DNA from 2 places in the Ralstonia sp. SA306 genome. Region 2 is predicted to be linked to the other one. Evidence: riboswitches for the same ligand, from Rfam matches in the RefSeq annotation. Region 2 holds a riboswitch; the other holds the start of a gene.
What was found. Region 2 has a riboswitch for cobalamin ahead of M1D44_RS21000 (HoxN/HupN/NixA family nickel/cobalt transporter). Riboswitches for the same ligand answer to the same signal wherever they lie in the genome.
Positions count from the first base shown of each region.

Region 1: linked by a shared signal. The riboswitch ahead of M1D44_RS03230 (TonB-dependent receptor domain-containing protein) and the one ahead of M1D44_RS21000 (HoxN/HupN/NixA family nickel/cobalt transporter) in region 2 are both predicted to bind cobalamin.

Region 1 covers NZ_CP096451.1:663,498-675,388, reverse strand. Annotated here, with positions in the region: gene cobU (bifunctional adenosylcobinamide kinase/adenosylcobinamide-phosphate guanylyltransferase) at 1-56, shown strand, start outside; gene cbiB (adenosylcobinamide-phosphate synthase CbiB) at 53-1,033, shown strand; gene cobD (threonine-phosphate decarboxylase CobD) at 1,030-2,037, shown strand; gene M1D44_RS03265 (cobalamin-binding protein) at 2,049-3,005, shown strand; gene cobC (alpha-ribazole phosphatase) at 3,019-3,597, opposite strand; gene M1D44_RS03255 (adenosylcobinamide-GDP ribazoletransferase) at 3,582-4,352, opposite strand; gene cobT (nicotinate-nucleotide--dimethylbenzimidazole phosphoribosyltransferase) at 4,355-5,413, opposite strand; gene cobO (cob(I)yrinic acid a,c-diamide adenosyltransferase) at 5,413-6,033, opposite strand; gene M1D44_RS03240 (ABC transporter ATP-binding protein) at 6,023-6,862, opposite strand; gene M1D44_RS03235 (FecCD family ABC transporter permease) at 6,859-7,878, opposite strand; gene M1D44_RS03230 (TonB-dependent receptor domain-containing protein) at 7,875-9,770, opposite strand; cobalamin riboswitch at 9,896-10,146, opposite strand; gene M1D44_RS03225 (hypothetical protein) at 10,314-10,634, shown strand; gene M1D44_RS03220 (cell division protein ZapA) at 10,637-10,954, shown strand; RNA gene ssrS (6S RNA) at 11,170-11,389, shown strand; gene M1D44_RS03210 (EVE domain-containing protein) at 11,545-11,891, shown strand, end outside.
Region 2 covers NZ_CP096452.1:974,417-986,307, forward strand. Annotated here, with positions in the region: gene cbiD (cobalt-precorrin-5B (C(1))-methyltransferase CbiD) at 1-226, opposite strand, end outside; gene M1D44_RS20970 (precorrin-8X methylmutase) at 223-1,809, opposite strand; gene M1D44_RS20975 (cobalt-precorrin-7 (C(5))-methyltransferase) at 1,806-2,513, opposite strand; gene cobA (uroporphyrinogen-III C-methyltransferase) at 2,510-3,271, opposite strand; gene M1D44_RS20985 (putative cobaltochelatase) at 3,268-5,211, opposite strand; gene M1D44_RS20990 (cobaltochelatase subunit CobN) at 5,208-9,317, opposite strand; gene M1D44_RS20995 ((2Fe-2S) ferredoxin domain-containing protein) at 9,314-9,643, opposite strand; gene M1D44_RS21000 (HoxN/HupN/NixA family nickel/cobalt transporter) at 9,640-10,704, opposite strand; cobalamin riboswitch at 10,801-10,979, opposite strand; gene M1D44_RS21005 (hypothetical protein) at 11,152-11,331, opposite strand.

The DNA of each region.
Region 1 (11,891 bases), on a different replicon from region 2:
TGGTGGCTGGCATCCCGATGGTGGTGAAAGGGCCGGCACTCGGCGCAGCAACGTGAGCGTGTTGTCGGGCGGTGTATTCGATCTTGGGTGGCCGCTCGTGACGCTGGCCGCGCTCGCGGGCGTGCTGCTCGACCGGCTGTTCGGCGAGGTGCCGCGTTGGCATCCGCTGGTCGGCTTTGGACACGTCGCCACTGCGATTGAGCGTTGCATGAACCGCGCACCGGCTGCGTTGGCGTGGTCGCGCATCGTCGGTCTCCTTGCATGGGCGCTCGCCGTGCTGCCGTTCGTGCTGCTGGCGGGATGGCTCGTCGTCATGATGCGTGATGTGTCGCCATGGCGGGTGGCGGCGCTTGATGCCATCGCACTCTATTTCGCCATTGGCGCGCGCAGTCTGCATGACCACATCGCGCCGATCGCGCTTGCGCTGCGCGATGCGGATCTGCCCCGCGCACGTGCCCTCGCCTCGCGCATCGTCTCGCGTGACCTCACACAAGCCGCGGATGAGCCCATCGCCCGCGCCGCGGTGGAATCTGCGTTGGAAAACGGCAGCGATGCCGTCTTCGCGCCGCTGTTCTGGCTTGTGGTGGCGGGCGCGCCGGGCGTGGTGCTGTATCGGTTGGCCAATACGCTTGATGCAATGTGGGGCTACCGCAATGCGCGCTTTACCGGCTTTGGCTGGGCGGCCGCACGCATCGACGACGTGCTCAACTGGATTCCCGCGCGAGTCACGGCAATCAGCTACGCGCTGCTTGGCCACACGGCCGATGCGCTGCGCTGCTGGCGCACGCAAGCCCCGCAATGGTCGAGCCCGAACGCCGGCCCCGTGATGGCCGCAGGCGCGGGCAGCCTGCGCGTTCAGCTCGGTGGCGCCGCACGCTACGAAGGCGTGGAAGAAGCGCGCCCTTCGCTCGGCACCGGCCAGCCGGCGACCGCAACCGATATCGCGCGGGCATTGACGCTCGTGTCGCGCACGTTGTGGTTGTGGCTCGGCGTACTCGGCTTGAGCGCAGCGTTGACGTGGGGCCTGTCGTGAACGCAATCGTCCACGGCGGCAATCTCGCGGCCGCACGCACGCTGTACGGAGAGCCTGCCGGCGGCTGGCTTGACCTGTCCACAGGCATCAACCCGCACGGCTACCCCATCCCGCCGATCCCACCCGATGCTTGGTTGCGCCTGCCCGAAGACGATGGCCTCGAAGCGCAGGCCGCCGCGCACTACGGCGTGATCGACGCGCGCGCCGTGCTGGCGGTTGCGGGCTCCCAGGCAGCAATCCGCACGCTGCCGACCCTGCTGCCACGTGGGCGTGCCGGCATCGCGCAGATCGGCTACAGCGAATACGCGCCCGCCTTTGCGCGCGCCGGCCACGACGTCGTGCCGCTACCCGAAGCCGCCTTCTTCGGTGACCTCCCAAACGACGTGCAGCATCTGGTTGTCGTCAACCCGAACAACCCGACGGCGCGCGTGCTGCCGGCAGAAACCCTGCGCGATTGGCATACGCGCTTGCATGCGCGCGGCGGTACGTTGATCGTGGATGAGGCCTTTATCGAAGCGTTCGACGATGGCCCCACATTGGCGCCCATGGCTGGAATGCCGGGGCTCGTGGTGCTGCGCTCGATCGGAAAGTTCTACGGGCTGGCGGGCGCCCGCATCGGCTTCGCGCTGGCGGCGCCTGAGCTGCTGTGCCCGCTGCGCGAGGCGCTGGGGCACTGGACGGTCAACGGCCCGGCCCGTGCCGTGGTGCGTGCAGCGCTGGCCGATACCGCCTGGCAAGTTTCAACGCGCGCGCAACTGCGGGATGCGGGGGCGCGGCTCTCGGCGTTGCTGGATCGCCACGGCCTGCCGAATGCCGCCACACCGCTGTTTGCCTGGGCACACGCCCCACATGCGCGAGCGCTGCATGCAGGCCTAGCGCGCCTCGGCATCTGGACCCGCCTGTTCGATGCGCCCGTCAGCGGCTTGCGCTTCGGTCTGCCCCCGGATGAAACCGGATGGCAACGCTTTGCCGATGCGCTAGCATCGCTGTCGCGCTCCGCTTGACCTGCCCCCCGATGCCCGTTCGTCTATCTCGTCTCGCCCGTCGCCTGTGTGCGTGCGGCCTCTCCGCCATTGCGCTCACGATCGCTGCCACACCGGCACTTGCCGCCATTTCCGTCACAGACGATAGCGGTGCCACCGTTACGCTGCAGCGCCCCGCGCAACGCATCGTCAGTCTCGCGCCGCATGCGACCGAGCTGCTGTTCGCGGCCGGCGGCGGCGCACGCATCGTCGGCACCGTGGCTTACAGCGACTACCCGCCACCCGCGCGCGACATTCCTCACGTGGGCGATAACCGCTCGCTCGATCTGGAGCGCATTGCCTCCCTCAAGCCCGATCTGGTGGTGGTCTGGCGTCACGGTAACGCGCAGAAGCAGATCGACCGGCTGCGTGCGCTGGGCATTCCGCTGTTCTTCTCCGAGCCGCATCGCATGAGCGATATTCCGCGCTCGATCGAGGCACTCGGTACGCTGCTCGACACCCGTGCCAGCGCGCACGACGCGGCCCAGCAGTTTCGCCAACGCGCCGATACGCTGCGCCAGCGCTACGCTAGCCGACCGCCGGTTTCGGTGTTCTACCAGGTATGGGAACAGCCGCTGATGACGCTCAATGGCCAGCACATCTTCTCTGACATGCTGACGTTGTGCGGCGGCCGCAATGTGTTTGCCAGCGAGCCCTTGCTGGTGCCGACCGTCTCGCCGGAAGCCGTCATCGCAGCGAACCCCGAGGTATTGCTGACCGCGAGCATGGGCGCCACACAAGGCAGCCGCCCGATCGATACGCTCGACGCGTGGAAGCGCTGGCCGCAATTGCTGGCCGTGCAGCGTGGCAATCTCTTCACCATCAACGGCGACCTGATCAACCGGTTCGGACCACGCCTGGTGGAAGCGGCAACGCTGTTGTGCGAAGACTTGGAACAAGCCCGCATGCGGCGCCTCGGTTCACAAACCACCAACGGGTTAAGTCGCTGAACCGCGTCGCCGGTCAACGGTTCCAGAACAGCAGCACCGGTAACGCGTCGGGCTGCACGCGAAAGCCGCAGACCGCCCCCCATTGCAGCGGCCATTGCAGCGTCTCGGCCAACGGCCGTTGCAACCAATGCGCCGCCAGCGCACGCATGCAGCCGGCATGCGTCACCGCCCACACGCAAGGCGCGGGCGTTTCGCTTGTTGCTTCGGCCCAGGTCGTCACGCGCGCCAGCAAATCTGCCGCCGATTCCCCGCCATGCGGATTGCCGTGCACGAGATCGCGCGCCCACTGGTCAATTTCCGCGCGCGGGATGTCATCCCACTGGCAGCCTTCCCAGGCGCCAAAATCGAGTTCCATCAATTGCGCATCGATTTCGATCGTGGGAAGTTGAGCCGCTTGCGCTAGGGCTTCGGCCGTCAGGCGGCTGCGTTGCAACGGACTCGCCAACAGGCGATGTGGAGTGTGCGCGCCGAGTTTCTCGACGATGGCCGAGGGCTCGGGGTCCATCGGCGAAGCCAGCTCCAGATCGGTACGGCCATAGCAGAGACCCGCCGTCATGGCTGGCCGCGCGTGGCGGATCAGGATGACATCCATGCCAGCAGCCCCCACAGAATCAGCACCTCGAACATCTGCTGTGCCATCCCCAGACAATCCCCCGTGATGCCGCCGATGCGGCGCACGAAATATCGACCCAGCAGCCAGCGCGCAACGATCAACCCGACGACAACGAGCGCCGTGCACATCGGCCCGAACCACAGCAGAGGCGCGATGCCGAACACGCCGGCCCACAAGGCATCGCTCCATCGCATGCGTTGCGCAACTGGCTTGGCCTTGCCTTCAGCGCGCACGTAGTCGTGGGTGAGCAGGTAGCTGACGGCCGCCGCGCGGCTTGCAGCATGCGCGCTCACCATTGCAACGAGGATGGCGAAGCCGTGCGGCGCCATCGCGCTCAGCAATTGCCACTTCAGCAGCAACGCCATGCACACGGCAATCGCCCCGAACGCACCGATGCGCGAATCGTGCATGATGCGCAGCCGATCTTCCGGCGTGTAGCCGCCGCCAAAGCCGTCTGCGCAATCGGCGAGACCGTCCTCATGAAACGCTCCGGTCAGCAACAACGTAGCCACCATCGACACGGCCACCGCCACGCCTGACGCGGGCACCGTGCGCGACGCGAGCCAATACACCGATGCTGCTACGGCGCCCACCAGCCAGCCAATCAGCGGAAAGTAGCGCGCCGCGCGATTCAACCCTGCTTGCGAGAACCCAACCGACACCGGCACAGGGATGCGGGTGAAATACCCGACCGCTGTCCACAGCGCTTGCCAATGTTCACGCAAGGCGTTCATGGCTATGCGCGCTCGCTCACGCCTGCGCTGGCGAAGGTCGCCATCTCGCGCAGGAACGCCACCGCTGACACGACCACCGGATACGCCAGCACCGCGCCACTGCCCTCCCCCAACCGCAATGACAGCGACAGCAGCGGCCGCGCATCGAGCACCTCCAGCAGCGCACGATGCCCGCGCTCGTCCGACACATGCCCGAACACGCAATAGCCCAGTACGTCGGGCGCCACCTGTGCCGCCACCAGAACGGCGGCCGTGGCGATGAACCCGTCGACGAGGATGACCATGCGCCGCTGCGCCGCTTCAAGCACAGCACCCACCATCGCCGCGACCTCAAAACCGCCGAAGCACGCAAGCACGTCCAGCGGCTCACGGACGTCAGCATGCTTGGCCATCGCCGCCTCCAGCACGGCACGCTTGTGGGCAAGGCCGTCATCGTCGAGCCCGGTGCCGCGGCCAACGCATTGCGCGACCGGCAAATCGCATAACCGCGCCATCAGGCATGCGGCAGACGCCGTGTTGGCGATGCCCATTTCGCCCAGTGCGATCACGTTGGTGCCGAGCGCCGCATGGTGTGCCACCCGCTGCGCGCCGAGGGCTATGGCGCGGTCGCGCTCGTCGGCGGTCATGGCGGCTTGCGCAGCACCCTCGTCAGCGAAGTTGCGCGTGCCGGGGCCGACAGGAGCATCGACCAGGCCCGGCGTATCCGCCGTCCACAACGGTGTGGCAACACCGGCGTTCACCACCTCCAATGCAAACCCATGCTGACGGCAGAACACATTGACAGCCGCACCACCCGCGATGAAGTTGAGCACCATCTGCGCGGTCACCGCTTGAGGGTATGCGCTCACGCCAGCGTGGGCGATGCCGTGGTCTGCGGCAAACACCACCATTGCGGGGCGCGTCAGCTGCGGTGTATCGGTGTTCTGGATCAGGCCGATCTGCACGGCCAGCGATTCAAGCCGGCCCAGTGCGCCGAGCGGCTTGGTCTTGCTGTCGACGGCGGCCTGCAGGCGCGCGCGCAACGCATCATCAAATGGTGGAATGTGTATGGCTTGGTTCATTACAGTTCGACTCCCGGCTGCGCCTGGATGCCTTGGGAAAACGCATGCTTGACGAGCGTCATGTCGGTGACGGTATCTGCGGCGTCGATCAATTCGGGCGGCGCACCGCGCCCGGTAATCACCACATGCTGCGCCGGCGGACGCGCGCGCAAATCGGCCAGCACGGTCTGCACGTCAAGGTAGTTGTGTTTGAGCGCGATGTTCAGTTCATCCAGCAGCACCAGGCCGATGGTCGGATCGTTCAAGAGTTCGCGCGCGCAGGCCCATGCGGCTTGCGCCTTTTCAATGTCGCGCGTGCGGTCCTGCGTCTCCCACGTGTAGCCCTCGCCCATCACGTGGAAGCTGCATTGCTCGGGAAAACGGCGCAGGAAACGCTCCTCGCCCGTCGGGATCGCTCCCTTGATGAACTGCACCACACCGACCTGCATGTCGTGGCCCATGGCGCGGATCACCATGCCAAAGCCGGAGCTGGATTTGCCTTTGCCGTTACCGGTGTTGACGAGCAGCACTCCGCGCACGTCGGTGGCGGCGGCGATCTTGGTATCCACTACGGCCTTCTTGCGCTGCATGCGCGAGCGGTGGCGTTCGTTCAGCGCGTCATCGTTGTCTTCAGTCGTCATCGGAATCACCGGGAATCAAGGCCGTATGGCAGCCGTCGGCCACCTCGGCAATAGGAGTGCGCAGCGCGCACGCACAGTGCTCGGCGGTGAGCACATCGGCCGCGATGCCCGAGGTAGTGTGCCCCGCGCCGTCCATCAGCAGCGCGTGCGTAGCAAAGCGGCGTGCGAGGTTCAAGTCATGCACGGTCAGAACGACCAGCCAGCCGTGTTTGCGGCAGCCTTCGCGCAGCAGGCGAAGCACGGCAACCTGCTGATGCAGGTCAAGGTGCGCGACGGGCTCATCGAGCAGCAGCACGCGCGCCTCCTGTGCCACCACGGCAGCCATCGCCACGCGCTGACGTTCACCGCCGGAAAGCGTGCGCACATCGCGTTGTGCCAGCGACTGCAACTGCAGCGCAGACACCGCTGCATCCACGGCGCTGGCATCGGCGTCGCCCTCCCACTCCCAGCGCGCGAGATGCGGGTGGCGGCCGGTCATCACGGCGTCGTAAACGGTGATGGGGAAGGTGTCATGCAAGGTCTGCGGCAGAAACGCGCGACGACGCGCCATCGCCAGCGCCGGCCAATCGGCAAGCGGGACGCCATCGAGCGTGACGCTGCCGCCGTCTGGCGAGCGCAAGCCTGCCAGTACGGAAAGCCATGTCGACTTGCCCGCGCCGTTCGGCCCGACCACGCACCAGAGCTGGCCCGCGGTCGCCGTCATCGACAACCGCTCGATTAACACGCGCCCATCGATGGTCACCCGCAGATCGTGCAGCGCGAGTTCCGGCGCTGCGTCCAAGTGCGCGAATGCATCCGGTGCAGGACGTGGGCGGCGCCACCAACTCATCGCGCGCTCCGCATCAGCAGGTAAAGAAACGTCGGAACCCCCAGCAGGGTGGTGATCACGCCCACGGGCAGCTGCGTTGGGGCGATCAGCGTTCGGGCGATCAGGTCGGCCAGCATCAGAAGGCCCCCGCCGGCCATCGCCGTAGCGGGCAAATGGATGCGCACGTCGCGGGTCCACGCCAGGCGCACCATGTGCGGCACCAGCAGGCCGACAAAGGCCACCGAGCCTGCAATCGTAACCGCCACTGCCGTACACAGCGACGCCACCACGTAGATCAACGCGCGCACACGCGCCACCGGCACACCCAGCGCGCGGGCGCGAGTTTCACCGGTCAGCAGCACGTTCAGGTCGCGCGCATGCGGCAACACCACGGCCACCGCCACCACAAGCGCCACCAATGCACCCGCATAACGATCGGCGCCACCGAGGTCGCCGACCATCCAGAAAATCATGCCGCGCAGCTTATTCTCGGGCGCCACCGTCAAGATAAGCGTGATCAGGCCGACCCAGCCGGAAGCCATCACCACGCCACCGAGCAGCAAGCGGGCATTGGCCTCGCCGGGCTCGCCGCGCCACAGGTGCTGACGCGCCAACGCCGCCACCAGCGCCATCGACAGCAAGGCTCCGGCTCCAGCACTTGTCTGCACTGCCCACCAAGGCAGCGAAAACAACATCGCCGTAAGTGCCGCCACTGCCCCGCCGCCGGACACGCCCAGCACATACGGATCGGCCAGCGGATTGCGCAGCAGCATCTGCATGAGCGCTCCGGCAAAGGCCAATAGCCCGCCGGCAGCAAATGCAGCGCCCGCACGCGGCAAGCGTAACTCGGTGACGATGCCTGCAGCCAGGCCATCGCCACCGCTATTGCCAAAGAAGAGGGCCCGCCAGACTTCAGCGGGCGACAGCTTCACACTGCCGAGCATCAATGACGCTACCAGCACCGCCACGCACGCAAGCGCCAGCAGCGACCACAGTCGCCAGGCAAAACCGCGTGCGCGCAGTGCAGGTGTTGTCATCGCTTCGGTTCGTGCTGTTGCCACGACAGCGTGAAGAACACTCCACGCGAAGGTGTGTTGTAGCTATACGCTGTCTGGTAGCTTTTGTTGAACAGATTCTCCAAGCGCGCCGACAATGCCCAATCCGGCGTGATTTGATAACGCCCCATCAGATTCACCATGCCATAGCCGCCCATTACGTTGGACGAGAACGACGAATCGCGCCGCTCGCCGCTCGCGTTCCATTCCGCACCTGCAGAGAATGGTCCAAAGGTCTTGCCCAAATACACGCTACCGAAGTGCCGTGCGCGGCGCGGCAGCACCTGGTTCGGTGTGGCCGACAAGTCCTGCGGGTTCTGCATGGTAAAGCTGGCACGCACATCCACGCCATAGATCGCACCGCGGTACGAGGTTTCCAGCCCATTCACACGCGCGCGGTTCACGTTGGCGGCGATGCAGTTGAACGCCGCATCGCACTGCGAGGTGATGAGGTTGCTGTAGTCCGTCTCGAACACCGTCATGCGCACCAGGCCGATCGCGCCGCTGTATTCCACTCCCCCTTCCACCGACCGCGCTTTCTCAGGCTGCGCATTCGGGTTGCCGTAGTTGGGGTAGTACAGATCGTTGAACGTCGGCGCACGAAAGGCGTTGCTTACGCTCGCCACAGCCTTCCACTGCGGGTTGAATGCAAAGCCGTAACCCGCGTAATAGCTGTTGGCGCTACCGAAATCCGAGTAGCGATCACGGCGCAGGTTCAACTGCAGCTGGTGCGGGCCAAACGTGCCCTCGTAGCCCAAGTAAGCCGAATCGACACGGCGGGTGGGCGCGTCATACGCATCGCTGTCGATAGTAGTTTGCGCGTGCTCCAAGCCCACCTTGAGCAACTGCTCGGGCATGAACGCCCAATCGTTCTGCCAGCTCGCCTGCTGGGTGCGCGTGTTGAAGCGACCGTTCTGTACGGCGTTCTTGAAGTTGACGTTCTTGTCGTCGCCTTGCGAGAGCGTCAGGCGCGTCTTCCAATCCTGCGTGACCTTGCCATCCAGGTAGGCCGACATCGACCGCACCTGGTTATGCGCAATGTTGATATCGGTCGAGCTGCCAAAACCGCTGTCGTAACTGGCGTCGCCCCAGGTCTGAAAGTACGTCAGCCCTGCCTGCCAATCCGCGGAAAGGCGATGCGACAACTGCGCCGACACGCTCTTGTTCGTATAAGGGTTGTCGTTCGGGTTGGCATTCTTGGCTTGCAGTGGGTTGATTGCAGAGAACCCGTCGGTCTTGAACTCCGACACTGACACAGCGAACGACGTATCCCCGCGCTCGCCCAGCGAGCCGTTGATACCCGCCTGCGCGCGCTTGGTGTTGCGTGCGCCGTACTCAATCTCTGCATTGGCCAATGGGGCATGTCCCTTGCCACTGCGCGTGAAGATCTGCACCACGCCGCCAATCGCGTCGGAACCATATAGCGCCGACACGTTGCCGCGAACGACCTCGATATGATCGATCTGGTCGGCCATCAGTTGATCGATCTGCGTGGCCCCCAGCGTGGCGGAACTCACCCGCACACCATCAATGAGAACCAGCGTCTGATTGGAACCGGCACCGCGCATGAAAAGGCTGGCGTTGGTGCCAGGCCCGCCGTTCTGCGCGATTTCGATGCCGGCCTCGCGGCGCAGCAGCGTCACCGCGTCCGGCGCCTGCGAGCGCTCGATATCGGCGCGGCTGATGACCGTCGTGTGCGGCAATGCATCCGACAGGGGCTGCTCGCTGCGCGAGGCCGTCACCACCGTCGGATTCAGTTCACCCACTGGCGTGCTGGCTGCCGGTGCATTGCTTTGTGCCCAGGCCGGCACGACTGCACCTGCCATGACCCCCGTTAGTGCGCTGGCAAGCGCGCGCATGGCCGTCCGGGGCATTCGGAGTGGCCGCTTTGTAGTCAAGCTCATGTTGAAAAGACAAGAAGCGTCAGCCGGACCCGTTCCCCCGCAGGTCACTGGCAGCAGGATCTCGATGCGGTTCCCTCCGGGGCTTCACATCGGCTCTGAGATCCACCGTCCTGGCCGGTATCCGGGCTGGCGAAGCGGCCTGCCCGCCTTCCCATTCCCAGAGGAACAGTGGCGTATGGACAGACCGCGCGGTACCCATCTTCTTCTTGGCGAGATGGCAGGCACACGCGACGTTCGCTTACCGTTGCGGGGGCAGCGCAGGTTGGCGCATCGCTTGGGGCGCGCGCTCCCTGCTTCCCGTTTAACTGCAGATGGTGCTGCGGGCACCAGGACGCCGCGAAGTTTAACGGAAAAGGCACGCTAAACCCGCCCAAGTCGCGGTAAAAACACACCCTTCGCCCTTTGTGCCCGCTGCGTCGCCTCATGCCGCCGCAACTCGCGCATCCGTATGGAGGACAGGCGCGACGCGCATGATCGGCTAAAATCCCCCCACTCGATTCTGATTGACACCCAATGCTGAACGAACTCGAACAACTTGCCGGCAAGATCGCGCGCGTGCTGCGTCACGCCGATGCGCTAGCCGCCGAGAACCAGCGCCTGCGCGCCGAAGTCGAGCGGCTTCAGGCGGAAGCCGATGCCTCCAAGACCGAGCGCGACGCGATGGTCGCCGATCGCAGCGTGCTCAATGCCAAGATCGAAGAAGCGCAACTGCGCATCCAATCGATTCTCGACAAGCTGCCCACGGCTACCGACGCGCGCCAGCTTGACCTCCTCGGCCAGGCCGCAGGCGCCGATGAAACAACGGCCGCCCCCGCCCCGCATTCGGAGACCTAAGCATGAGCAGCAAGCAAATTGAAGTGAACATCGCCGGGCAGCCCTACAAGTTTGCCGTCTCGGTCGATAACGAAGCGGCCCTGCGTGAAGCCGCAGCCATGGTCGACAATCAGATGACGCGCATCAAGAACGGCTCGAACACCAAGGGTATCGAGCGCGTTGCCGTGATGGCCGCCATTAGCATCGCGTCGGATTTGCTGTCGATGCAACGCCAGGCCGCGTCCGATTCCGCCCTGCCGATCGACTCGATTCGCGCCAAACTGGCCGACCTGAACGCCCGCACTGACGAGGCGCTGCGCCAGTACGGCGAAGTCATTTGACTCAGTACAAAACGTGTTTGTAACCGGATCGCATCCGGGCTTGGGTTCGGATGCGAACGGGTGTATAGTGTCTCCCAATGGCTTCCGGAATCTCCCGCAAACCCTTGCAGCATAAGGCTTTAGCGGCTATAGAGTAGAGAAAAACGGTTGCCTGCGATGAATCTTTCAGACGCATCGCCATGCGCTCGAAACACAGCGTGATGATGCGTCTGACAGTTTCCCTGCCTGGTTCGCCATGGCCATTAATTCCTTGAACCGATAAGCATTGCTTGGTGCGGGATATGCCGTGTGGGCGAGCGCGTCTTCCAGTGCATAGCGTGCGACGCAAGTCGTGGGCTCCCTGTGCTGGTGATGTACCCAAAATGCGGCTTCCGCTGCCACTCTGAACCTCACTTGGGTTCAGGATGCGGGTCTAGCGGCCAAGGTGGGGACCCAACAAAGGGCGGTAGTGCACATGTGCGCTACCGCCTTTTTCTTTGCCTATCCTCGATACACCCGCTATTACCGCACCGCTAATGGCGAGGCCGCGGCCGTGTTGCTATGCTGCGCACACCGTCACCTCCCCGCACGTCGCCCGCGCGCCCCACACGATGGCCACCCAGTACTGGTTGATGAAGTCCGAGCCCGACGAGGCCAGCATCGATACGCTGCACGCCGAAGGCACGCTGCCCTGGACCGGCGTTCGCAACTATCAGGCACGCAACTTCATGCGCGACCGCATGCGCATCGGCGACGGCGTGCTGTTCTACCACTCGTCTTGTCCGCAACCCGGCATCGCGGGGCTGGCGGAAGTCTGCTCGACCAGCTATCCCGATCCCACGCAGTTCGACGCCAAGAGCAATTACCACGACCCCGCATCGAAGCCCGAAGCGCCGCGCTGGATGCTCGTCGACGTGAAGTTCGTGCGCAAATGCGCGCTGATTGATCTGCCGACGTT
Region 2 (11,891 bases):
CCGAGCCGTCTGCCAGCCGCTCCACGTTCTCCACCGGCACCAGCAGGTAATAGTCGGGGTCGGGCAGGCTGACCTCGACTTCGCTGGCGACCTCGCCGCGCAACAGCATCAACAGCGCAGCCTTGACCGCGGCCGTGGCGCAACTGCCGGTCGTGCGGCCGCGGCGCAGGCCATTGGGGGCCAGCGTGGCGAGATCGAAGGGGCGGCGGTGCGCTTCGCTGGTCACGGCATCTGATTCTGGCGGTGGACCTGATCGATTGCCGCGATCATCAGTGCGTTGATGGCCGACGCTGCCCACGGCGATCCGCCGCGCGTGCCACGGTTGGTGATGCGCGGCACCTGCAGCAGGCGGCGTAACTCGTCCTTGCATTCGCGCGTGCCGACAAAGCCCACAGGCAGTCCGACCACAAGCTGCGGGCGCCAGCCGTGCTCGCGCACCAGCCGCACCAGTTCCATGATCGCCGTGGGCGCATCGCCGATCGCCACGACGACATCGTTGCCGAACTTCTGCCAGGCACGCCGAATGCCCGCTGCGGACCGCGTAATGCCATGCGCCTCGGCCAGCAACCGGGTTTCCTCGTCGTGCACGCCGCACCATGTCTGCATGCCAAGTTGGTCGAGCACCGCACGTTTGAGCCCCGTCTGCACCATGGTCACGTCGGCGACGATGCGGCGGCAGCGCAGCAGCGCCCGGATGCCGGTCGTCACTGCGCCGGGGGAGAAATACAGGTCATCGACGATGTCGAAATCGCCGCTGGTATGCACCAGGCGCTTGAGCACGATCTGGTGATCGTCCGGCACGTCGGACCAGTCGCGTCCCTGGTCGATGATGCGCATGCTCTCGGCTTCGATCGGGTGCGGCACGTAGGGCGGCCATTCCGCAGCGGGAGCGGGGGCGCCCGCTGTTTCGTCCCGCCCGAGCAGTCCGCGTACCAGGCCGTGGTGAGCCTGCTGCGGCGTGCCGACCTGCTCTTCAAAGCCGACGATCTGCACACGGTATTTGCAGAGCGCGCAGTTCATCGTGGCCCGGCCTTCGATGCCCTCTGCTGCGCGCTCCAGAAACACATCGGCCACATGCGGGTGCGCACCGAGATAGCCCGCCTTGACCACCTCGAGTTCCGGGTGGCGGGTTGCCAGATCGTCGGCCGCGGCGTAGATGCGCTTGACCAGTACGCCATCAAACAGAAAGTAGGGCAGTACCACGACGCGCTTGTGCCCAAGCAGCGCGGCTGCTTTGAGGCCATCGGCCACCAGCGGCCGGGCAGTGCCTGAATAGCAGACGAACGAGGTACCGAAGCCGAGCCCTTCCTCGATCATGCGCGCAACCTTGGATATCTCCGAATTCGCATCGGGGTCCGAGGTGCCGCGTCCGACAACAACCAGACAGGTATCGGCGCGCGCCACGGTGTGCCCCGAGAGCGCTTCGGCCTGGATGATGCGCTCCCGGCAGAGCTGCAGCAGTTTGGGGTGCAGGTCCATCGCTGCCCCGAAATGGAAGTCGACACCGGGGTGCGCCTGCTTGAGTGCGAGCAGTTCGCTAGGCATGTCGTTCTTGGCGTGCGTGGCCGCAAGCAGCACGCCGGGCACCATCACCACGCGCCGTGCGCCATTGGCGATGACGGCGTTGACTGCTTGGTCGATGGTTGGCGTAGCGAATTCCAGAAAGCCATGCGCAACCATGCGGCCACCGGCACGCTCGCGCAGGAGCGCGACCAGCGCCTCGAATTCGCCCACGCCGTCGGGGTCGCGGCTGCCGTGTCCAGCCAGGACGATGGCGTAGTCAGTGGCGGTGTTAGTGGTCGCGCTCATTGCGTCTCCGGCGGTGGCTCGATCTGACTGGGGATGGGGTTCATGGTGCGGATCAGCATGATGCTCATGTCGGAGAAGCGCTGATGCGCGCACTCGGCCAAGGTGCCGCGCCATTGGGCCTCGGCTTGCGTGAGATGCTCCCATACCTCCACCGGCTGCTGCGCGGGGATGCCGTTTTCGAGCAGGTACGCGGCGATGTGCCAGGGCATGAACGAACGTGCCTCGTCCCAGGGGCAGGGGATCACGATGGCGTTGCGCTGGTCTTCAAGCACATGCACCAGATGGCGTTTGAACGGTGTCAGATCACCACGGCGGTGGAAGGTGATGAAGGTTGTCTCGTCAAAGCACACCTTGGCGCGCGACGCCAGGATTTGCGCCGACGAGATGCCGGGGATGGTATCGACCGGATGGCCGCACGCCCGCTCGACCCGCTCCAGATATTGGAAGCCGCTGAAGTGGATGTCGCCCATGAACACGACCACGCATTTCTTCCCGGCGTGATGCAGCTGCGCCACCTTGTCGAGCTGGGCGACCTGATCGCGGTAGCCCATCAGCACGACTTCGGCGCTTTGAGGAATCAGCGCCTGCACAACGTTGACGACGGCATTGAATCCGGCAACGACGTCGGCGTTGCGAATCAATTCGGCGGAGCGTTGCGGCAGGTAACCGATATCGCCGGGGCCGGCACCGATGCAGATGATCATTGCGTTTCCTTATGTTGTGTCGCCGCAAGGCGCGGCACGTCTCTGGCCAGCCCGACGGTTGAGCCGATCACAAGCAGCGCCGGGCTGCCCAGGCCGGCCGCCGCAACATCGTCGGCCAGGCGCGCCAGCGTGCTCAAGACCTGCCGCTGCTCTGGCCGGGTGCCGTGCTGGATCGCGGCGGCCGGTGTGTCGGGCGGCATGGCTTGTTGCAGTTGTGCGCTGATGTGCGAGAGGTTTGCGATGCCCATGTAGATCACCAGCGTCATGCCGCTGCGGCCGAGCAACGGCCAATCGGGTTCGTCATTCTGGAGGCTGTGGCCGGAGACGAAGATGGCACCGTGCACATGATCACGATGCGTGAGCGGGATGCCGAGTGTGGACGGCACCGCGAGACCGGCCGTAATGCCGTTGACCGCCTCCACTTCGATCCCGGCGGCAAGCAGGGCTTGCATCTCTTCGCCCCCGCGCCCGAAGACGAACGGGTCGCCTCCTTTGACGCGGGCAACGCATCGCCCTGCCAGCGCTTCGTCCAACATGCGGCGTTCAATGTCGGCTTGCGGGGTGGAGGCACCGCCGCCGCGCTTGCCGACGTGGATCACTTCGGCTGTTTTTGGCGCGAATTGCAGCACCTCCGGGTTGGCCAGATCGTCGATCAGCACGACGTCGGCAAGCGCCAGGCGGCGCACCGCCTTGAGCGTCAGCAGCTCGACATCGCCAGGACCGGCGCCGATCAAGTACACCTTGCCACGCGGGTTCATCGCGGCAGCCTTTCGCGGATGGTCAGCCGCAGTTGCTCACCGCTGATCTGGTCCAGGGGTAGGCAATCTGCATGCAGCGCTTGCGCGAGCTCGTGGGCGCGGCCCAGGCGCACGAAATCCTGCTCAGTGTCCAGAACCAGGGCTGGTGTGCCCCGCGCTGCCAGACTCTGGGCCGCATCGAGCGATTCCTGCCACGGATCGGCGCTCTCGTTCAGAGCGATGTTGGCGCGTCCGTCGCTGAGCACCACCAGGAGCGGTGTGGCGCCATCGTGCTGTGCCAGCGTGGACGCGGCCAGATGCAGCGCATGCGCCAGCGGCGTCCTGCCGCCGGTCGGCAGCTCGCGCAGAGCCAGTTCGGCCAACTCGACCTGGCGGGTGGGCGGCAGCACCAGCTCGGCACGCTCGCCGCGAAAGCAGATCACGGCAACCTGGTCGCGGCGCTGGTAAGCGTCTTGCAGCAGGCCGAGCACGCAGGACTTGACCGTCTCCATGCGCCGGCGTGCCGCCATTGAGCCGGAGGCATCCACCACCAGCAGGATCAGGTTGGACTGCTGACCCACGTGCACCTTGTCATGCAGATCGGCGCGGGTCACCTCAAACTCGGTTGGGTTGCGCATCAGCGCGTGACGCAGCGTGGCGTCTACCGCAAGCTGGTTCGGGGCTTGGCTTGGCACGGCGCTGATGGCTTGGCCGCGGCGGGCACCCACGATACGGCTGCGCCGGCCACTGGCCTCATGCGCCTGCATTGCAACCACGTCGATGCGCCCGATCGCATCCGCTGCGGCGGCCATAAACAACCGCTCGGCTGCGCTATTGGATTGCGGTGCGTTGTCAACGTCATCGGTGCGGTTGTCCGCAAGTTCTGACTCGGCTGTTTCGCCGTCACCCGTTGCGCGGGTGTCATCTGCCGGGGCGGGCGGTTGGGCAAGCTGCTGCTGTTGCTGCGTCAACGCATCCAGGCGCTCGCTGTCCAGGCCGCTCTGCTCGAAGGGCTTGCGCCGGCGGCGGTGCGGCAGCGCCAGCTCGGCGGCTTCGCGCACGTCTTCGGCAGTGACCACGTCGCGGCCGTTCAGCACGGCAAGCGCGCGCGCTGCCTTGTGGATCACGATATCCGCGCGCAGGCTCGCGACCTCGAATTCGCAGCACACCTGGCTGATAAAGGCGAGCAGCGAGTCGGGAAGCCGCACGCTGGCCACCTGCTGTTGCGCGGTGCGAATGGCCGCGCGCAAAGCATCGGTTTCCGGTTGCCACGCGGCGATGAATGACTTCGGATCGGCCTCGAACGCGAGCCGTCGACGCACCACCTCGGCGCGTACGGCTGGGTCGCGCGGCGCGCTTACCTCCACCATCAGGCCAAAGCGATCCAGTAATTGCGGGCGTAGGTCCCCTTCCTCCAGATTCATGGTGCCGAGCAGCGTGATGCGCGCCGGATGGCTGATCGCCAGACCCTCGCGCTCCACCGTGTTGCGGCCCATGGCAGAAACGTCGAGGAGCACGTCGACCAGGTGGTCGGCCAGCAGGTTGACCTCATCCACATACAACAGCCCGCGATGGGCAGCGGCAAGCAGACCGGGCTGGAAGGCTTTCCTGCCGTCTTTCAGGGCGCGTTCGAAGTCGAGGCTGCCGAGCACACGGTCTTCCGTTGCACCGAGCGGCAGGTTGACGAACGGCACGGGTGCACTGGCGATGTCGCGCGTGCTGTCCTGGCATACGCTGCATTCGGCCAGCGGGGCTTCCGGCTCGCAGTTGAACGTGCAGCCGGCCACGCGCTGGATCGGCGGCAGGACATCGGCCAGACCGCGCGCGGCCGTGCTCTTGGCGGTGCCCTTGTCGCCACGGATCAGCACGCCGCCCAAGGTCGGGTCGACCGCGCACAGCAGGAGCGCACGCTTGAGCTGCGCCTGGCCGACGATGGCGGTGAACGGGTAGTGGTGTCTCATGGTTTGCGGGCTGTTGCGTGGCCTGGTGTGCGAACCTCTCCGCGCGCTTCGAGCATGGCTTCACCGTGCAGATGCAGCGCTCGCAACGCAGCAAGGGTTTCCGGTTTGGGTTGGGCCCACAACTGGCGCTGTGCGGCCTCAAGAAGCCGGTCGGTAATGGCGGTGAGTGCCCAGGGATTGCTTTGGGCAAAGAACTGCTGCATTTGCGGTGCAAAGGCATAGGTTTCGGCCACCTGCTCGTACACCCAGTCATCCACGACATGGGCGGTGGCGTCGTAGCCGAACAGGTAGTCGACCGTGGCCGCCAGCTCAAGGCCGCCCTTGTAGCCGTGTTTCATGATGCTGGAGATCCACTTCGGATTGGCCACCCGCGCGCGGAAGACGCGCAGGACTTCTTCCTTCAGCCCGCGTACGGCGGGGTTGTCCGGCTGATGGCTGTCTCCAAAGTAGTGGCGCGGCTGGCGTCCGGTCAGGCTGCGGATGGTGGCGATCATGCCGCCGTGGTACTGCAGATAATCGTCGCTGTCGAAAATGTCGTGCTCGCGGTTGTCCTGATTGTGCAGGGCCACTTCGACACCCGACAGACGGTGCCGGAAATCGGCACGCGCATCGGTGCCATCGTCTGCGCGACCGTAGGCATAGCCGCCCCAGTTGATGTAGGCCGTGGCGAAATCGGCGTCTTCCTGCCAGTTCTGTTCCTGGATCAAGGGCAGGATGCCCGCGCCGTACGTTCCCGGCTTCGAGCCAAAGACGCGATAGAGCGCGCGCTGCTCGGCACTATCGCCCTGCAGTTGGCGGAACAAGTCGTGCTTGAGGTCAGCCAGGTAGTGCTTGCGCAGGAAGTTCTGTTCAGCCGGCTCATCGAGCCTGGCGACCATGTGCACGGCTTCGTCCACCAGGTGGATCAGGTGCGGGAACGCGTCACGGAAGAAGCCGCTGATGCGTACCGTCACGTCGATGCGCGGGCGGCCCAGTTCGGACAACGGAATCGCCTCGACACCGGTCACGCGCCGGCTCTCTGCTTGCCAGCGGGGGCGCACGCCCAGCAGGGCGAAGATTTGGGCGATGTCATCACCGTGGGTGCGCATGGCGCTGGTGCCCCATACGCTGATGCTGACTGACTCAGGCAACCGGCCGGTCTCCCTGCGATGACGCGCCAGGACTTCGTTGGCCAACTCCGAGCCGACACGCCATGCTGCCTGCGACGGCAGGCTGCGCGGGTCCACCGAGTAGAAGTTGCGGCCGGTTGGCAGCACGTGCGCCATGCCGCGAGTCGGTGCGCCACTCGGCCCGGCGGGTACGTAGCCCCCCGCAAGGCCCTTGAGCAGGTTGTCGATCTCTTCCGAGGTGCGTGCGAGATTGGGCACCAGTTCGCGGCAGACATAGGCCAGGGTCTGCCGGATGGCTTCGATGCCCATCGTGCCCGGCAGCACATCGGCCAGCGTCGCGTCGATCGCGTTGGCATCGAAATGGCACGCGGCCAGCCTGGCCACCAACTGCCGGCCGAGAGCGGTGATCGCGTCGAATGCATCGGCGCGGGTGACGAGCGTACGCGCGGCGAGTCGGGCGAGCGTGGGCGGAATGCTATCCAGCCGGTGGCCCTTGTCGTGCTGCAACGCTGCCCAATCGATGTCGAGCGCGGCAGCCACGCCGGCCGGCAGCCCTGGAACCGAGAGGTTGGGCAGGCGCACCAGCGCACAGACCATGTCGATCAGTGCATCCCCGGCCGGAACCTTGCCCAGCACGTGCAGGCCGTCGCGTATCTGTGCCGCGCCCAGTTCACACAGGTAGCCATCGATGTCCTCGATCAGGTGCGCGACGTCAACGCCCTCCATCTGGGCCAGCGTCAGCGGTACGCCGTCTTTGTTCAGCGTTGTATCCCACGTGTGGCTGTGGTCGTGGTGGTGATCATCATGGTCATGACCGTGGCCGTCATCGTGATGATGGTGGTGATGACCGTGGCCGCCATGGGGGTGATGTTTCTTACCGGTGGGCATCAGCCGGTGCTTCGGCACGGCTGTCTTTTTGCCTGCGGTTGGCATCGGTCGGTACTTGCCGGCGGTGGCCGCTTGTGCACTGGCGTGCGCGGGATGGTCATGGTGACCGTTCTCGTGGCCGCGCATTGCGGCCAGATCGGTGTCGAGCTGAGCTTCCTTGATCAGGTCCCAGATCTGCTGCTGCAGCAGGGGCAGCTTGGCAGGGTCCAGCATTTCGACCTGGTAGTACTCGTCCACCAGTTGCGTCAGTTGCGCCAGCGGACCATACGTGTCGGCGGTGGTCATCGGTGGAGTGAGGTGGTCAACGATCACCGAATGCGCGCGGCGCTTGGCCTGCGACCCTTCTCCCGGGTCGTTCAGGATGAACGGGTAGAGCATCGGCATGTCGCCCAGCAGCGCATCCGGGAAGCAGTCCTGCGACATGCCCACGCCCTTGCCTGGTAGCCACTCCAGCGTACCGTGCTTGCCAACGTGAACAATGGCGTCTGCCTGCCAGTCATCACGCAACCAGCAATACAGGGCGTAGTAGTGATGTGTGGGCGGCAGGTCGGGCGTGTGGTAGATCGCATCCGGATCCATGCCGTAGCCGCGCGGCGGTTGCAGTGCGACGAAGGCGTTGCCGTATTCGATGCCGGCAAACACGAGTTTGCCCTCATGAACGTAGGCGCCACCCGGCGGCTCACCCCAGCGCTCGCGCATTCGTTGCTGTAGCACGTGCGGCAGTTGGCCGAACCATTCGGCGTAACGCGCTGTGGGAACGGTGGCAATGGCGTGCCGGAGTTGATCGGCGCTCAGGTAGGCCTCGTCGTAGGCGCCGCGGTCGATGAGGTCGTGGATGAGCGCATCGCCCGACTCGGGCAGGCCTTCAATGCGGTAGCCCTGGGCCCGCATGGCGTGCAGCAGGGCAAACAGCGAGGCCGGCGCATCCAGGCCCACCGCATTGCCGATCTGCGACGCCTTGCTGCTGCTGTTGGTGAAGATGAAGGCGACACGCTTGTGTTCCGGCAGCGTGCGGCGTAGCGCGACCTGGCGTGCCACCACGCCGGCCAGCCGGCGCATCCGGTCAGCCAATGGCACGTAGTGGGTCTCGCCCCGCATGTCGCCCTGACTGTCCTTGAATGAGACCGGTACGCCCACGATGCGGCCATCGAACTCTGGCAGTGCGACGTTCATCGCGGTATCGAGGGGGTTGAGGCCACGTTCGGACGCTTCCCACTGGGCCTGCGTCATGCTGCTGGCAATGGCCTGGATCACTGGGACGCCAAACTGTCCGAGTGCTGCCACCGACCAGCCAGGCAGGGTCGGGCCATCCGCGCTGACGTCGCCCATCGCGAACGAGGTAGTGTTGATCAGTGCGTCGATGCGGCAGGCTGCATCGGCAACAAACAGCCCCAGTGCGGCGGGTTGGCCGGAAGCATCCAGCGCGCGTAGCGACGCGGTGTAGACCGGCAGCGCGTTGAGGCCACGTTCGGCCAGCATATCGACGAGCATGTCGATAAAGCGGGTATTGCCGCTAAGCCAGTGAGCCCGGTAGAACGTAATCCCGACCGTCGGCCACTGGGGGTTGCAGGCCGCGGTATCGGCGGCCCAATCGGCCAGCGTGGTCTGCAGCGGCAGCGCGGGGTGGTAGATACCGTGCTCGGGGAGTGCCGCCGGCGGCTGGTAACCGAAGCCGGTCATCAACAGGCGGTCGGACAAGCAACGCAGCAATTGCGCCATGTTGCCCACGCCGCCAGCCTGGAGGTAGGCCGTCACCTCATGCTGCAAGGCTGGAGGGACATTGCACAGCGCTGCCAGCTCGGGGTCTGGCTCGCCGGTGCCGCTGACGACAATCAGCGCCTGGTGGTGCGTCGATGCGGCTTTGAGCAGCGCATCGAAGCCCGGCACGTCATGCGCGCGGCCGAGCAATCGCACAACGACCACGCGCGCTTCAAGCAATGTGGTCGCAAGCAGCATGTTCATGCGGTCAGCGCTGTCGATGGTCTGCAGGTTCACCGCTTCGACCGCAGCGAAATCACCGGGGAGGGCGGCACGCGCACGGACCAGCGCGGTCAGGTCAGTGCCGGCGTGACTGAGCAACACGACACGGGGCGAGATGTTGCCTGTCATGCTTCGGCCTCCGGTTCCACGTCGCCAACACCTAGGCGGTGAAAGATGAGCGGCTCGACCGGGCAGTCGCCCGCAAGGTGCTCACTGACAATGCGGCCGATGGCGGCGGCGTCCACATTGCGATACCAGATGCCGTCCGGATACACCGCCATGATCGGTCCCTGCTTGCAGACCGCGAAGCAATGGGTGCGGGTCCGCTTGACGCGCAAACCGTCGCACGCGTCGATTGCTTGGCCAAGCACCTTGAACATGTCTTCTGCTGAGGCACCGTTGTCCGTACAGCGCGGGCCCGTACACATCAATACATGCCGATCGTGCGTTCTCATTGCGGGCCGCCTTTCATCAGTGCAGGGGAGGGTAGACGGTCGTAGCCTTTCCACTGATAGATGCCTGCTGAAATGGCCCAGCTCAGGATGAAGAGACCGATGGCCAGATAGCCGAACTCCGCCAGTCTTTCATTGAGTACGGAAACCCATGCCCACGGCCCGTCGTGCAGGCTCAGGCGGTTGGCCACCAGACCGAGCGCCTCGATGGAGCCGATGACGAACGCCATCAGCACCGAGGTCAACGTGATCGTGATGTTGTACCAGAGCTTGCGCATCGGGTTGACAAAGGCCCAGCCATAGGCGCCGACCATCAGGATGCTGTCGAGCGTGTCGATCAGGGCCATGCCTGCGGTGAACAGAACGGGGAAGACCATGACCGACAGGAATGGGACGCCCTTGGGCGTCTGGGCCGCTGAGATTGAAAACAGCCCGATCTCCGTGGCCGTGTCGAACCCGAGGCCGAACAGGAAACCGAGCGGAAACATATGCCAGCTCTTGGTGACCAGCCGGAACATCGGGCGAAACAGCCGCGCCATGACGCCATTGCCGGACGTCAGCGTGTCGATGTCTTCGTCACGGATCGCTTCTCCCTTCCTGAAACGGACGAACTGTTTCCACACCGCACAAAGAATGAAGAGGTTGGTTGCCGCAATGACAAGCAGGAAGAGGGCGGAGATGGCCGTCGAAATGCCACCGCCGCTTTCCCTGAATGCGCCAAGACGTGCACCCATGGCGGAACTCGCGGTAACAACGACGAACACCGCCAGCACGATCAACGTCGAATGTCCGGTGGAGAAGAAGAAACCCACTGCGAAGGGGCGTTGGCCCTGCTGCACCAGCTTGCGCACCACGTTGTCGATCGCGGCGATGTGATCGGCATCGACTGCATGGCGCAGCCCGAACAGGTAGGCCAGTAGTGCGGTACCAAGCAAGCCGGGTTGTCCGGCAAAGGCGGTGAGCGCCCATGCCCAGGCCAGTAGGTTCAGTCCAATGAGTACTGCCAGCAGGCTGACTGGCGTACGGGACGGGGAGGTTAAACGGCGCGAGAGCGGCGATGCCACGGAAGGCCTCTTTGCGAGATGCATCGCCGCGAGACAGGACAAAACGGCTTGGCCGCTTTTCGTATCCCCCAGTACACCCCGCCCGGATTGACCCCACGTCGACAAGAGATGATGGCCGGTCTCCTGGCTTGTGCGTCATCACCGCGCATCGCCTTCCCGGAACCCTCCGGTGGCACTTTGATACGGGCTCGTCACTTACAGTTGCGGGGGCAGCCACGGCTTCACACCGTGTTCCCGTTTCACCCTTCAAGGGCACCATCATTCGTCGCCGGATCATACGCGATGAGGCTGGGCATGTGAACATCGCGCAGCGCGTAGTCATGCGCGTGAATCTTCCGTACATCCGCGGCTGGTGCACCTTGGCCGGCCGTCGCTTCCTTGGCACCCAGAAACCGGCGTCAGTCATGATCTGGCGCACCGTCTCGGTGGCCAGCACTCACGCAGCTTCTAGGCCGCCAGCTTCAGGCCGAAATCCGCATAGCTGTCCCGAATCAGCCCGCGCATGCGTAACTCCAGACCGGGCGGCAGTTGGTTGTTGGCCGGTCGGCCTGGATGTCGGTTCTGCAGACCCGCTGCACCTTGAACCTGATAGCGTCGCAACAAACGCAACGCTTGACGGGCGCTCACACCAAGCCGGGCAGCAGCAATCCAGTCTTGAGGTGCCCATCCGTGAGCGCCTGGAGGTTCTTCGGTCGGTCGAGCACTCGGACATTTGGACTTGGCTTTAACCGGACATCACAACCTGGCTCTAGCACCTAAATTCCCGCATAATTTGTCTTATGTAAAATAAAGGAGGCTTGCAGATAACGCAGCGGCGACATGCAGACGCTGCAGTGCTCCTGGCGGACGGAAGCAATTTTGTTCACTTTCGTGAGGTAGCCCTATTCACTCGTTGGCCAAATACTGCCCAAGAGCTGACCGCATGCACCTGTGATCGGTGCCAGCGTCGGCTGACCCCTGAGGAGCCTGGTGAGTTGCAAGAGTGACTATCGCTTGACCACTCCTGCGGCGTCAATTCTGTCTTTGGTGACGGCAACGTGGTTAGTCTCGACCTGTGCCAGCGCTGCGTGAAGGAACTGCTCGGAAAATGGTTACGTACAGGACAGCCGAAAGACTTGTGAGGAAGGGGGCGACTGCAACTGTGTAGCGAGGCATCACAACTGAACCTTCATGGCATAGCAGGCAGC